3 regions of the Variovorax sp. YR634 genome follow, and region 2 is predicted to be linked to each of the others. Evidence: predicted binding sites of a transcription regulator. Region 2 holds the regulator's gene; each other region holds the start of a gene.
The links. Region 2 encodes sigma-54, which starts transcription at its own class of promoters, with help from an activator protein. Its sites were predicted from a motif close to TGGCANGNAANCTGCTTT; they were not measured.
Positions count from the first base shown of each region.

Region 1: the regulator sigma-54 is predicted to act here: its motif matches at 2,005-2,022, upstream of glnA (type I glutamate--ammonia ligase).
Region 3: the regulator sigma-54 is predicted to act here: its motif matches at 2,461-2,478, upstream of BLV60_RS23550 (isopenicillin N synthase family dioxygenase).

Region 1 covers NZ_FNOL01000001.1:874,666-879,450, reverse strand. Annotated here, with positions in the region: gene BLV60_RS04090 (hypothetical protein) at 1-390, opposite strand, end outside; gene glnA (type I glutamate--ammonia ligase) at 544-1,959, opposite strand; gene BLV60_RS04080 (competence/damage-inducible protein A) at 2,106-2,906, opposite strand; gene BLV60_RS04075 (EI24 domain-containing protein) at 2,903-3,793, opposite strand; gene BLV60_RS04070 (sterol desaturase family protein) at 3,844-4,785, opposite strand, start outside.
Region 2 covers NZ_FNOL01000004.1:356,798-361,582, forward strand. Annotated here, with positions in the region: gene lptA (lipopolysaccharide transport periplasmic protein LptA) at 49-762, shown strand; gene lptB (LPS export ABC transporter ATP-binding protein) at 759-1,553, shown strand; gene rpoN (RNA polymerase factor sigma-54) at 1,571-3,172, shown strand; gene BLV60_RS10625 (phospholipase D family protein) at 3,183-4,785, shown strand, end outside.
Region 3 covers NZ_FNOL01000016.1:74,977-79,761, reverse strand. Annotated here, with positions in the region: gene BLV60_RS23560 (BMP family ABC transporter substrate-binding protein) at 1-666, opposite strand, end outside; gene BLV60_RS23555 (VOC family protein) at 735-1,121, opposite strand; gene BLV60_RS23550 (isopenicillin N synthase family dioxygenase) at 1,427-2,428, opposite strand; gene rutR (HTH-type transcriptional regulator RutR) at 2,635-3,342, shown strand; gene rutF (NADH-dependent FMN reductase RutF) at 3,355-3,909, opposite strand; gene BLV60_RS23535 (malonic semialdehyde reductase) at 3,922-4,524, opposite strand; gene rutD (pyrimidine utilization protein D) at 4,521-4,785, opposite strand, start outside.

The DNA of each region.
Region 1 (4,785 bases), on a different contig from region 2:
GTTGCGGCCTTCGCTGCCCTGCTTCTCGGGCTCGCCGTTGTTGTATTCCTTCTGCAGCTCGGCCTGGCGCGCCTCGGCCTTCTTGAGCTCAGACTCGAGCACCGAACGAGCCTCGCCGTCACGGGCACGCTGGTCGACGCCTTCGACACGCGGGCTGCCCGCCGGCGCACGCGCCGCGGAAGAGCCACCGGACGACGCAGAGCCACCGCCCGAAGACTTGGTGCCTTGCACGACCGTGACGTTGCCGCCTTCCATGACCTTGCAGCCCTTCTGCTGGGCGATGGTGGCGTTGTTGGTGTACTCGTTGCCGCAACGCCAGACGCGTTCCTGCGCGAGCGCCGGCAGCGCGATCAATGAACCGGCCAGGAAAATAAGAGAAGCAGTCTTCATGTGTATCGGTGGAGGGCGGCGACAAAGGTGCATTTTCGTGCAATTCGATGCCACCAGTGACAAGATGTTCCACTCCATTGAAAAAGGACGGCCGTGGCCGTCCTTTTTCATTACATCCCCGCCAATGGATTGGTGAGGTTGTACTTCGCGCGATTACAGCGAGTAGTACATGTCGAACTCGACCGGATGGGTCGCCATGCGGAAGCGCGTGACTTCCTGCATCTTCAGATCGATGTACGCATCGATGTACGCATCGGTGAACACGCCGCCCTTGGTCAGGAACGCACGGTCCTTGTCCAGGTATTCCAGGGCTTGGTCGAGGCTGTGGCAGACGGTCGGGATCAGCGCGTCTTCTTCCGGCGGCAGGTGGTACAGGTCCTTGCTGGCGGCTTCGCCCGGATGGATCTTGTTTTCCACGCCGTCGAGACCGGCCATCAGCAGCGCAGCGAAGCCGAGGTACGGGTTCATCAGCGGATCGGGGAAGCGCGCTTCGACGCGGCGGCCCTTCGGGTTGGCCACGAACGGGATGCGGATCGAGGCCGAGCGGTTCTTGGCCGAGTAGGCCAGCTTCACCGGGGCTTCGAAGCCGGGCACCAAGCGCTTGTAGCTGTTGGTGCCGGGGTTCGTGATGGCGTTCAGGGCACGGGCGTGCTTGATGATGCCGCCGATGTAGTGCAGGGCGAAGTCCGACAAGCCTGCATAGCCGTCGCCAGCGAACAGGTTCTTGCCGTCCTTCCAGACCGACTGGTGCACGTGCATGCCGGAGCCGTTGTCGCCGACGATGGGCTTGGGCATGAAGGTGGCGGTCTTGCCGTAGGCGTGGGCCACGTTGTGGATCACGTACTTCTGCAGCTGGACCCAGTCGGCGCGCTGGACCAGCGTGCTGAACTTGGTGCCAAGTTCCATCTGGCCGGCGTTGGCCACTTCATGGTGATGCACTTCGACCGGGATGCCGAGCGATTCGAGCACCAGGCACATTTCCGAGCGCATGTCCTGGAAGCTGTCGACCGGGGGAACCGGGAAATAGCCGCCCTTGACTGCCGGACGATGGCCGGTGTTGCCGTGCTCGTATTCCTTGTCGGTGTTCCACGAGGCTTCTTCGGAGTCGATCTTCACGAAGCAGCCCGACATGTCGTTCTTCCAGCGAACGCCGTCGAAGACGAAGAATTCGGGTTCCGGACCGAAGAAGGCGGTGTCGCCCAGGCCCGAAGCCTTCATGTATGCCTCGGCGCGCTTGGCGAGCGAACGCGGATCGCGCTCGTAGGCCTTGCCGTCGGCGGGGTCGATCACGTCGCAGGTCAGGATCAGCGTCGTTTCTTCGAAGAAGGGGTCGATGTTGGCGGTGTTCGGGTCGGGCATGAGCTGCATGTCCGAAGCTTCGATCCCCTTCCAGCCAGCGATGGACGAGCCGTCGAATGCGTGGCCCGAGGTGAATTTGTCTTCATCGAAAGCCGAGACCGGCACGGTCACGTGCTGCTCTTTGCCACGGGTGTCGGTGAAGCGGAAGTCGACGAACTTGACCTCGTTTTCCTTGACGAGCTTGAGTACATCGGCGACGGTCTTTGCCATCAGTTTCTCCTGAGTTGGATGGTGGTTAGGAATACAGGGACGAGGGATGCAGTTTCTGTGCCATTGTCACCTCACTCGATGAGGCTTTAGTGGCCGCCGCAAACCCCAAATGAACGCGGAATTTCACCAAAATGGTGCGCTCAGCATTAACGCACCAATTCTGGACCAAGCTTGGCATCAAAGGTGTGCAACCCTTCGATCAGCTGGACATAGGCGGCATCGAGCCGGCCGGGGTCACCCTTGACGCCCAGCTCGATGTGGCGGCCGTATTCGGGGTGATCGACGCTCGGCAGGCTGAACACCTTGATGCCGGCGTGGGTGGCCTCGATGGCCTGCATGAGCGGCGTCAGCGTGGCTTCCATGGCACCGAAAACGATCACCGACTTCTCGGCGACGGCATTGCGGGTAAACAGTTCGGCGTAACGGCCGTCGAGCACGGACTCGATCATCGGCCAGGCCATGACGGGGAAGCCCGGCACGAAGTGCACGTCGCCGACGCTGAAGCCGGGGATCTTGTTGTACGGGTTGTAGATGAGCGCGGCGCCCTGCGGAAACACGCCCATGTTGAGCCGGTGCACGTTGTCGGACCGGTCGGGCTCGTAGGGCACGCCCTGCTCACGCGCGGTGTCCTGCATGCGCTCGCGGATCAGCAGTTCGGCCTCGGGGTGCAGCGCCAGCGGCACGCCCAGCGCCTTGGCGGCGCACTGGCGGGTGTGGTCGTCGGGCGTGGCGCCAATGCCACCGGTCGAGAAGACGATGTCGCCCGAGGCGAAGGCGCGCGCCAGCGCGGCCGTGATGCGCGCCGGTTCGTCGCCCACGTATTCGGCCCAGCTCAGCTGCAGCCCGCGCGCGGCGAGCAACTCGATGACCTTGGCCATGTGCTTGTCGGCCCGCTTGCCAGAAAGGATCTCGTCACCGACGACGATGAGACCGAATGCGCGTGTCATGGTGAACCCCATTGGGAAAGAGCGGCCTTGCTAGCCTCTTCGGCTTCGAGCGCCGGTGTTGTGCCGTTGGCGGCCGATGCCTCGGCCACAGCGCGCTGGGCACGCAGCCGCGCGAGCGCGTCGAGGCAGTAGTGAGCGAACCAGAGCGCCGAAAAGGCGAAGACCAGTGTGTAGATCCAGATGGCGATCGGCACCAGCACGAAGAAGGCGGCGGCGAACAGCAGGCCCGATGCCCAGACGATGCTGGGCGCCGCGCCCAGGTAGCCGCACAGCACGCCGATGCACAGCAGCGGCAGCCGGTGCGCGCGCAGCAGCGCGGCGCGCTCCTCGGGGCTGGCGTGCTCGGCCAGCGCATCGAAGCTCATCACGCGGTAGGTGAGCCAGCCCCAGATCAGCGGCGGCAGGATCAGCACCAGCGGCGGAATGAGCCACAGCGGCATCGACACCACAAGAGCGATCAGCGCCAGGATGGTGACGCCGAGCGAACGCGCGACGCTGCCGAAGAACGAAGCGCCCTTTTTCTGCTCGAGCGAGGGAAAGCGCCGCTCGCCCACGAGCTTGGTCAGCGCAGGCGCCATGAAGCCGGCCACGATCAGCAGGCAGACCACCACGATCAGCGGCGTGGCGGCGAACACCACGACCAGGGACGCCAGCGCGAAAGTGACGTCACCCGAGAAAAGACGGCCGATCCACGCCCAGAAGCTCGACAGCAGCGGCCAGGCATCGAGTGCGCCGCGTGTCCAGGTCACGGCGGAGTCCCAGTAGAAATATCCGAGCCCCGCGGCCAGCACCACCATCAACCCCAGAGGAAGCAGCGACAGCACGATCACGCGCGGCAGCATGCAATAGGCGACCGCGCGCCAGAAGGAGTCGAGGAGCAGGCGCATTGAGCACCGAGGATAACGCCTCGGACGAGCCGTTCAGGGGCCGGAGCCCCTCAACCGCGACCGACCATTCGCTTCAGGCCGAGCCACTGCTGGGCCCAGAAACCGCGCCCGTATTCGCGCACGCGGCCGTCGGCGCTGGGTTCGACCTGGTCGCGGATGCCGGTCGGGTCGTAGCGGTTCTCGAAGTTGGCGGTGCGAAACAGCATGTCCCACCAAGGCAGCAGCACGCCGAAGTTGTGGCCGCCGAGCGTGCTCCTGCCGTTCGATTCGTGCCCCAGCCCGATGCTGTGGTGCAGCCGGTGGAAACGCGGGCTGATCCACAGCCGCTCGCCGATGGCGCCGAAGCTCAGCCGCAGGTTGGCGTGCTGCAGGCTTTCGCTGAGCTGCGTGAAGGCGACAAAGGCAATGAACTGCCCCGGCGCGACGCCGATCAGCTGCGCCACGATGACGATCAGCGTGTCGTGGACGATGTCGTCGAGCAGGTGATTGCGGTCGTCGCTCCACATCGTCATCTGGCGCTGCGAGTGGTGCAGCGAGTGCAGGCCCCACCACCAGTTGAACTGGTGCTGGCCGCGGTGGATCCAGTAGCCGACGAAGTCGAGCACCACCAGGTAAATGGCGAAGGCGACCACCGGCACGTCGGTCACGCCGGGCCACACTTCGTCGAGGTGGAAAGTGCCCCACCCCGCCGTGCGCAGGCTGCCCATCGCATCGTCGAAGAAGGGCTGCAGCGTGAAGAAGATCGCCAGCCGGAACAGGCCGAGCCGGTGAATCAGCGTGTAGAGCATGTCGATGCGGATCGCGTGGCGGTCGACCACCGGCTCCACCGATCGCCAGCGCTGCAGCGGCCCGATGATCGCCAGCAGCACCAGGATCTGGATGACGCCGACCAGCAGCCAGCCGGTCGCGTCGAAGGCATCCTCGGTCCAGCCGCCGAGGCCGACGGCGTAGACCAGCGGCTGCACGGCGGCCTCGAAGAACCAGCCCTGCAT
Region 2 (4,785 bases):
GGCTGACGCAATCAGCCGCATACAATGCCGAGCAAGTTTCGTGCCTCTATGACATTGCACCCTCACCCCACCACTCCCTTCCTCCGTCGCATCGGCCGCCTGGCCGCCGGCGCGCTGTTGCTGGCCGGCCTTGCCTCGGGCGCACTGGCCGAAACCGCCGACCGCACCAAGCCGATGAACATCGAGTCGGACTCGATGCGCTACGACGACCTGAAGCAGACCAGCGTGTTCACCGGTAACGTGCTCGTTACGAAGGGCACGATCATCATCCGCGGCGCACGCATGGATGTACGCCAGGACCCCGAGGGCTACCAGTACGGCGTGGTCACGGCGGCACCGGGCAAGCGGGCCTACTACAAGCAGAAACGCAATGCGCCCGACGAGTGGATCGAGGGCGAGTCGGAAGTCATCGAGTACGACAGCCGCGCCGACAACGTCAAGTTCATCCGCAACGCCACCATGCGCCGCCTGCTCGGCGCCACGCCGAACGACGAGAGCCAGGGCGCGCTGATCGTCTACGACCAGAGCAACGACACCTACACGGTCAACGGTTCCACCGTGCCGCCGAACACCGCCGTCAACGCGTCCACCCCGGGCGGGCGCGTCAAGACCATCCTGACCCCCAAGGCCGCCACCGCACCGGCAGCCGGTGCCTCGGCCCCGGCCGGCGCGAAGGCGCCGCCGCCGGCGCCCACGCCCGCACCCGGCAAGGGCCTGCGCCAGAGCACCACGCTCAGTGACCAGGGAGAAACCCGCAAGTGATCGAAACCGCAGGAACGCAGGACGCCAACGGCGCACCGGGCAGCCGCCTGATCGCGCGCGGCCTGAAGAAGAGCTACGGCAGCCGCACGGTCGTGAAAGACGTCTCGCTCGACGTGCAGAAGGGCGAAGTCGTCGGGTTGCTCGGGCCGAACGGCGCGGGCAAGACCACCTCGTTCTACATGATCGTGGGGCTGGTGCGTGCCGACGCGGGCGACATCAGCATCGACGGCGAGCCCATCGCCCACATGCCGATCCATCGCCGCGCCCGCATGGGCCTGAGCTACCTGCCGCAGGAAGCCTCGATCTTCCGCAAGCTCACGGTCGAGGAAAACGTGCGCGCCGTGCTCGAGCTCCAGAGCGAGCCCGACGAGAACGGCAAGATGGCGCCGCTGTCGAAGCAGCACATGGACGAGCGCCTGGCCGAGCTGCTGGCCGACCTGCGCGTCGACCACCTGCGCGATTCGCCCGCGCTCGCGCTGTCGGGCGGCGAGCGCCGCCGCGTCGAAATTGCGCGTGCGCTGGCTACGCAGCCGCGCTTCATCCTGCTGGACGAGCCCTTCGCCGGCATCGACCCGATCGCGGTGATCGAGATCCAGCGGATCATCAGTTTCCTGAAGGAGCGCGGCATCGGCGTGCTCATCACCGACCACAACGTGCGTGAAACGCTGGGCATCTGCGATCACGCTTTCATCATCAGCGACGGGCATGTGCTGGCACAAGGCACACCCTCGGAGATCGTCGACAACGCCGAAGTACGCAGGGTGTACTTGGGCGAACACTTCCGCATGTAAGGGCGGGAGCGGTTCCCATGAAGCAAGGGCTATCCCTTCGCGTCTCGCAGCATCTGGCGTTGACGCCACAGCTGCAGCAGTCGATCAGGCTGCTTCAACTCTCCACGCTCGAACTGAGCCAGGAGGTGGAGCAGATGCTCGACGAGAACCCGTTCCTCGAGCGCACCGCGGAAGAAGCGGCGCGTGAGGAATTCGGGCTCGACACGGCCGATGCGCCGGTGCCGCGCGACGACGGCGGCGATAGCGGCGACGGCGAAAGCGACTTCGCTTCGCCCGCCGCCAGCGCGTCCACTGCTTCCACCGAAACCAGCACAACCACCACGGCCGACACCGACGGCCCCGCTGCCGAAATCACCGAGCGCGAGCCCGACTGGGAAGGCGACGGCACCGTCGACATGGCGCCCGACGACAGCGAATGGGGCAGCGATGCGCCCGCGCGCCAGAACAACCTGGGCGACGACGAACGTGCCGACGCCACCGAACTCGCGCGCAGCCAGGAGTCGCTGCAGTCCTTCCTGCACCGCCAGGCCCTGAGCCTGCGCCTGAACGAGAACGACAGCGCCGCGCTGCGCTTTCTCATCGAATCGCTCAACGACGACGGCTACCTGGAAGACTCGCTGCCCGCACTGGCCTCGGGCCTGGCCGGCGACGACAACGACCAGTTCGACGACCTCGTGCATCACTTTCAGGTGGCGCTCGGCCTGCTGCAGAGCCTGGAGCCGGCCGGCGTCGGCGCGCGCGACCTCGGCGAATGCCTGGGCATCCAGCTGCGCGCCCTGGCCCGCGAGGACGAGACCGACGAGGAAGAGCTGGTTCGCAAGATCGCCATCGCCATCTGCAAGCAGCCGATGGAGCTGCTCGCGCGCCGCGACTTCAAGCGCCTGGCCACGCTCACCCGCAGCAACGAGGAGCTGGTGCGCTCGGCGCTGCAGATCATCGCGCGGCTCGAGCCCAAGCCGGGCCGGCGCTTTGTAGACGTCGAGCGCAACATCGTCATTCCCGACGTGATCGTCACCAAGACGGGCCGCGGCACCAACGTGAAGTTCCGCGTCATGCTGAACCCCGAGGTGATGCCGCGCCTGCGCGTGCACGACATCTATGCCGGCGCGCTCAAGTCGCACAAGGGCGAAGGCAGCCAGGCGCTGTCGCAGCGGCTGCAGGAGGCGCGCTGGTTCATCAAGAACATCCAGCAGCGCTTCGACACCATCCTGCGCGTGAGCAACGCCATCGTCGAGCGGCAGAAGAGCTACTTCGTGCACGGCGAACTCGCGATGCGTCCGCTGGTGCTGCGCGAGATCGCCGACGAGCTGGGCCTGCACGAATCGACCATCTCGCGCGTGACCACCGCCAAGTACATGGCCACGCCCTTCGGCACGGTCGAGCTCAAGTACTTCTTCGGCTCGGCGCTGGGCACCGAAACCGGCGGCAATGCGTCGAGCACCGCGGTGCGCGCGCTGATCAAGCAGTTCGTCAGCTCCGAGAGCATCAAGAAGCCGCTGTCGGACAGCCAGATCTCCGAGATGCTGAAAGAGCAGGGCATCGAGTGCGCGCGCCGCACCGTGGCCAAGTACCGCGAGGCGCTGCGCATCGCGCCCGCCAACCTTCGCAAGGCCCTGTAGAAAGCCACCGATGACTCGTCGCCTGCTGTCGCTTTCGCGTTGTGGGCATTGGGTTTTCGTCATGGCGGCGGTCTTGCTGTTCGCAGGCTGCGCCACATTGCCCGACGAGGCGCCGCGCCCGCCCACCAAGGCCATGGCCGTGTCAGCCGACACCGCGCTCGGCAAGATCGCGCTGGCCTCGCAGCCCGACCCCGACCTGAGCGGCTTTCGCCTCATGCCCGGCGGCGACTTCGCCTTCGACACCCGTATCCAGCTGGCCCGTCGCGCGCAGCGCACGCTCGACGTGCAGTACTACCAGATCGAGAACGACGAAACCGGCCGCTACCTGATGCGCACCCTGCGCGACGCCGCTCAGCGCGGCGTGCGCGTGCGGCTCCTGATGGACGACCTCTACACCTCCGGCGAAGACGAGCTGCTGCTCGGCCTGGCCGCCACGCCCAACGTGGAGCTGCGCCTGTTCAACCCGTTCCCGGCCGGGCGCGGCAGCCTGCTGAAGCGCTTCAGCGCCTCGCTCTTCGACTTCAGCCGCGTGAACCGCCGCATGCACAACAAGCTGTTCATCGCCGATGGCGCGATGGCGGTGGCGGGCGGGCGCAACATCGGCAACCAGTATTTCAGGCGCACGGCGGGCGAGAACTTTCTAGACCTCGACACCTTCGTCACCGGCGCGCTGATCCCGCGGCTGGGCAGCCTGTTCGACCAGTACTGGAACAGCATCTACGTGCGGCCGATCCAGTCGGTGGTGGCCAGCGACCTGTCGCGCGAGGAGCTGCAGAAGCGCTTCGATGTCGCCACCGGCCCCGACACCACGCCACCACCGCCGCCGCCCGCGCCCAACGACCTGCTTGGCTACAGCCCGATGGCGGAAGACCTGAACACCGGCAAGCTCGGACTGATCTGGGCCACCGCAGAGGCCTACGCCGATTCGCCCGAGCGCGTGATCGGCAAGACCGCCTCATACGGCGGCGTGCCGCTGCTGGACGTCGACAGCGTGCGCTACAACGTGGTCGAGCAGATGCGCCGTGCGCGCTCCGAGGTGACCATCGTCTCGCCCTACCTCATTCCGGGCGCCTCGGGGCTGGAGGTGATGCGCGAGATCCGCGGCCGCAACGTGAAGATCAGCGTCGTCACCAATTCGCTGGCCGCCACCGACGAGCCGTTGGTGCACACCGCCTACCGCCGCTACCGGCCCGACATGCTCAAGCTCGGCGCCGACCTCTACGAACTGAGCTCCACGCGCACCCGGCGCAGCGTGCGGCTCGGCCTGTTCGGCACCTCGGTGGGCAGGCTGCACGCCAAGTCGGCGGTGATCGACCGGCGCATTCTTTTCGTCGGCTCGATGAATTTCGATCCGCGCTCGGAGACGCACAACACCGAGATCGGCCTCTTCATCCGCAGCCCCGAGATGGCGCAGCAGGCACTGAAGCTCATCGACGTGCTCAAGCAGCAGGGCGCCTACCGGCTGCGCTTTGCCGAGGGCAGCAACGAGTCGCGCATCGAATGGGTCAGCGACGACGCCGGCAAGCTCACCGTGCTGAGCGAGGAGCCCGACTCCGGCTTCTGGGACCGGACCATGCTCGAGTTGCTGGCGCCGCTGACGCCGGAGAGCCTGT
Region 3 (4,785 bases), on a different contig from region 2:
GTCGGCGCCCTGGTCGATGAGTGCGGCGGCGGCGGCGCGTTCCTTCACCGGGTCGTTCCAGGCGCCGGTGTAGATCACGTTGACCGTGGCGTTCGGGTTCATCTTCTGCGCGCCGAGCGCGAAGGCGTTGATGGTCCAGTTCACCACGCCGAAGGGGTTGGCCGCGACGAAGCCGAGCTTGCCGGTCTTCGATGCAGCGCCGGCGGCCATGCCGCAGAGGTACTGGCTTTCGTAGGTGCGGCCGTAGAACGATTCGAGGTTGCTGCCGTTGGTGGTGCCCGAGCCGTTGAGGAAGGCGACATCGGGGTACTTGGCGGCCAGGTCCTTGAAGCTGTCGGAATAACCGAAGGCCGTGCCAATCACGATGTTGGCGCCGCGCTGGATGAACTTCTCCGCAGCGGGCTTGATGGCCGATGCGTCTTCGGGCACGTTCTCGACGAACTGGATCTTCTGGCCGATTTCCTTTTCGATCTTCACGCGGGCCTCGTCGAAGGCCTGCGTCCAGCCTCCGTCGTTCTTCGGGCCGAAGTAGAGCATCGCGATCTTCGGCTTGTCCTTCAGCGTGAAGCCGTCGGCGGCTGCGGCGGGCAGTGTGGTGAAGAAGGCGCCGCTGGCTGCGATGGTCATCGCGAGACCCAGGCCGGGAGTGAGTGTGCGCAACTGCATGGGACTACCTTTGGTGAGAGGCTTTGAAGAAAGGGAGGACGGAAAAAAGAGAACGAGCGCAGCGCGCGTCACATCATGAAGTTGATGCGGAACACATTGCCCTCGGGATCGAGCAGCACCGACTGGTACCAGTTGTAGTAGGTGACGTACGGCGGCTTGACGAGCGTGGCGCCGGCTTCGAGCGCGACCGGCACCATGCGGTCGACGTCGGCCTGGCTGTCGACGTCGATGTTCAGCAGGAACTTGACGCCGCGTGTGTCTGAAAACTCGCTCAGGTGCAGCAGTTCGTAGGCATCGAGTGCGTTGAAGCCAAGGCTCGACTTGCCGGTGTCCAGGCCTCGGAAGATGGGTGAGCGGATCGCTTCGATCTCTTTGAAACCGAATACTCGCTGGTAGAAGCCGCTGAGTGCGACTACGTCTTTTGCGAAGACGTTGACGTAGGAGAGGCGGGCCATGTCAGTTGCTCATTGGGCGTTTGCTGTTGTTCTTGTTCGGGGCGTGTGCGAATGACACCGGGTACTCCCCTCCGCGAATGTCCCCCGCCTTCGGCTCCTCCTTTATTTCGCTGCGGGGAGCACCCGGTGCCATTCGCACATGGACGCGGCTCTCATGCTGGCGGTTCGACCGCAGCGCCTGACGATCACGTCGATGGGGTACCTTGCGCAGCGAAATAAAGGAGGAGGCCGAAGGCCGGGGGACATTCGCGGAGCAAGGTACCCCGTCGGCGTGATCGCACCCCGAAGAACAGCAGGCAGTCATCTCAAGCCATCGCCTTCGTGCCACCAAAGGTCGTCTGCTTGACGAACTTCGAGGTTAGGTGGTCCCCAGAAGAAATCGGCGCGTACTTCGCCGACTCCCCGGGCGCGAGGCAGCTAGGCAGGCACTCGACCATCGCGTCGTAGTTCGGCTGATGGAAGAACACCAGCGATTGCCGGCGATTGGTGCTCGCGATCTCGAAAGGCGGATTGATCACGCGGTGCAGCGTGGACACCCACTGGTCGTTGGTCCACTGCATCATGAGGTCGGCGATGTTGACCACCAGGCCACCCTCGACCTGCGGCACGTCCACCCACTGGCCGGCTTTGTTGAACACCTGCAGGCCCTTGTCGTCGGGCAGCACGATGGTGAGGCTGCCGTAGTCGCTGTGCGCGCCCGCACGCAGCTGGCCGGGCAGCGGTTGCTCGCGCTGCGGCGGATAGCTCAGCACGCGGAACATGCTGATGTGCTTGTCGATCTTGTCGTCGAAGAAGGTCTCGGGCAGCGACAGGCCGAGCGCAAAGACACGCATCAGCGAGCGCGAGAGATCGCTCATCGCCTCGAAGTAGCCTTCGTAGGCTTCGCGGAAGCCTTCGATGGGCGGCCAGCTGTTGGGCTCGAAGTGCGGGCCGGCGGCGGGGCCGCGGTGGTAGTCGTCTTGCGGCACGTTCGACGGGCCGATAGAGAAAGATTCCTTCAGGTCGCCGGGGGCTGCTTCTTCGAGGCTGTACGAGAGCCCTTCCTCGCCCACCGCGCTGTAGCCGCGCACCGCGTCTTCGCGCGGGCGGTCGACCTTGCGCTTTTCGCCCAATGGCATGTCGAAGAACTTGCGCGAGAGCGACGACACGCGCGAGATCAGCTCGGGCGCAATGCCGTGGTTCGTGATGACGAGAAAGCCGATGCTGCGGCAGGCCTCGTCGACCTTCTTCGCGACCTCGGCCTTGCCTTCGGCGGTGCCCGCGAAGTAGGGCGCTAGATCGATGATGGGGACGGACAGCAGGGTCATGGCAGGTTCCTCATGCTTGGCATGCCTTTCGCCATGCAACGTCTGTGCCAGTTGGACCAAATGGACAAAACGCATCCGTCGCGTCAGCATGGTGCGCAACGACGCGCTGCGAAGGCGGCTGCGGCGCAAGGCGATGCACCACGGCCTTACAGTGGTGCGCTGTGTTGCCTGCCGATTCATCAACGAACGAACAAGAGCGAGGGAAGATGCCGAAGACCAAAGCGCTGGCCGCCAGTGCCAGCAAAGAGAAGAGCCCGGCGCGCAAGCGCGCAAAACCCGCGGTGCGCAGCGCGTCCGCGGTGAGCCGCCGGCTGCGCCAGATCGAGGACAAGCGCAGCGCGATCCTCGGTGCGGCGCTGGGGCTGTTCTCCCGCTTCGGCCTGCACGGCACGTCGATTGACCAGGTGGCGGCACGCGCCGATGTATCGAAGAGCAACCTGCTCTATTACTTCGCGAACAAGGAAGAGCTCTACGTCAACGTGCTGCGCGATCTGCTCGCGCTGTGGCTCGAGCCACTGCGCGGCTTCAGTGCCGAGCAGGACCCTGGCGAGGCCATCGGCGACTACATCCGCCGCAAGCTCGTGGTCTCGCGCGACCGGCCCGATGCATCACGGCTCTTCTGCCTGGAAATGATCCAGGGCGCGCCGCTGCTGCGCGACGAGCTCGACCGCGAACTGCGTACGCTGGTGGAGAAAAAGTCGGAGGTGATTCGCGCGTGGGTCGAAGCGGGAAAGCTGGCGCCCGTCGATCCGCATCACCTGATCTTCGCGCTGTGGGCGGTGACGCAGCACTACGCGGACTTCGGCGTGCAGGTGCAGGCGCTGTCGGGGCATACGCTGGACGATGAGGCGTTCTTCGAGAAGACCGTCGAGAACGTGCAGCGCATCTTTCTTCAAGGCATCACGCCGCGCTGATTCGGGAGGAGGTCAGTGCGGCGGCGCCGCGATCTCGTGATAGCGCCGGTCGAAGTAGATCAAGCCCTGCGTCGCACCACCGATGACAATGGCCACCGCTTCGCAGAACAGCACGTCGTGCGTGCCCGCGCTCGTCGCATGCACCACGCGGCAGTCGAAGGACACGGCTGCGTCGTCGAGCATCGGCGAGCCGGTGGTCTTGCGGCTCCAGTTGCCGGCGGCGAAGCGCTCGTCCATCGGCGTCTTGCCGCCGAACAATGCGGACAGCGACTGGTGCCCCGCGGCCAGCACGTTCACGCACAGCACGCCATTGGTCTTGAACGCCGGGTACACCGAGGCCGAACGGTTCAGGCACACCAGCAGCGTCGGGGGCTCGTCTGTCACGCTGCACACGGCCGATGCCGTAAAGCCGGCGCGGCCCGCGGGGCCGTCGGTGGTGATGATGTTCACCGCCGCGCCCAGCCGCGCCATCGCGTTGCGGTAGTCGGCCTTCTCCAGGCTCGGCAGCAGGCCGGCGGGGTTCGATGACGATGAAGCAGCGTGGGAGGCCATGGCATTCAGCAGCATGTGGTGAGTCCTTCAGGCCAGCACGCAGGCCTCGTCGAAGGGCAGCCGCGGCAGGCGGCCGAACACCTTCGACGCATCGCCGTGGCCCAGGTTGATGAGGAAGTTGACGGTCCAGTCGGTGCCTTCGAAGAAGGCAGCGTCGACCTTCGCCTTGTCGAAGCCCGACATCGGGCCTGCATCGAGGCCGACCGCGCGCGCTGCGAGCAGCAGGTAGCCCGCCTGCAGGCTGGCATTGCGAAAGGCGGTCTCGTGCGCGGCCTCGGGGCTGCCGGTGAACCAGCTGCGCGCATCGGCATGCGGGAACAGCGTGGGCAGCTTGTCGTAGAACTTGCGGTCCCACGCGGCGATGACCGTGACCGGTGCGGCCATGGTCTTGTCGAGGTTGCCCTTGGAGAGCGAGGGTGCGAGGCGCTGCTTGCCTTCGGGCGTGCGCACGAAGACGAAGCGCGCGGGCGTGCAGTTGGCCGATGTGGGGCCGAGGCTCGCCAGCGCGTAGATCTGCTGCAGCTGTGCGTCGGTGACGGGTTCGTCGGTCCAGCCGTTGTGGGTGCGCGCGCCGGTGAAGAGCAGCGACAGCGCGGCGTCGTCGAGTGTGGATGCAAGAGTTGTGGTCATGCTGGAACGGCGGATGCGCTGACCCGCGAGAGAAAGTCGAGCAGGCTGCGGTTGAAGGCTTCGGCCTCGGTCACGCTGTGGGCATGGCCGCCGTGCGGCATGAAGTCGAGCGTGACGTCGCTCAGGCCATCGGCCAGGCGCTGCGAGCAGGTCCAGGGCACGAGCGTGTCGTCTTTCGCCGCGGCGATGAGTGTGGGTGCGGTGATGTCGGCAAGGCGAGCGTCGATGTCGAAGGCGCGCAGGGCAGCGATGCGCGCACGC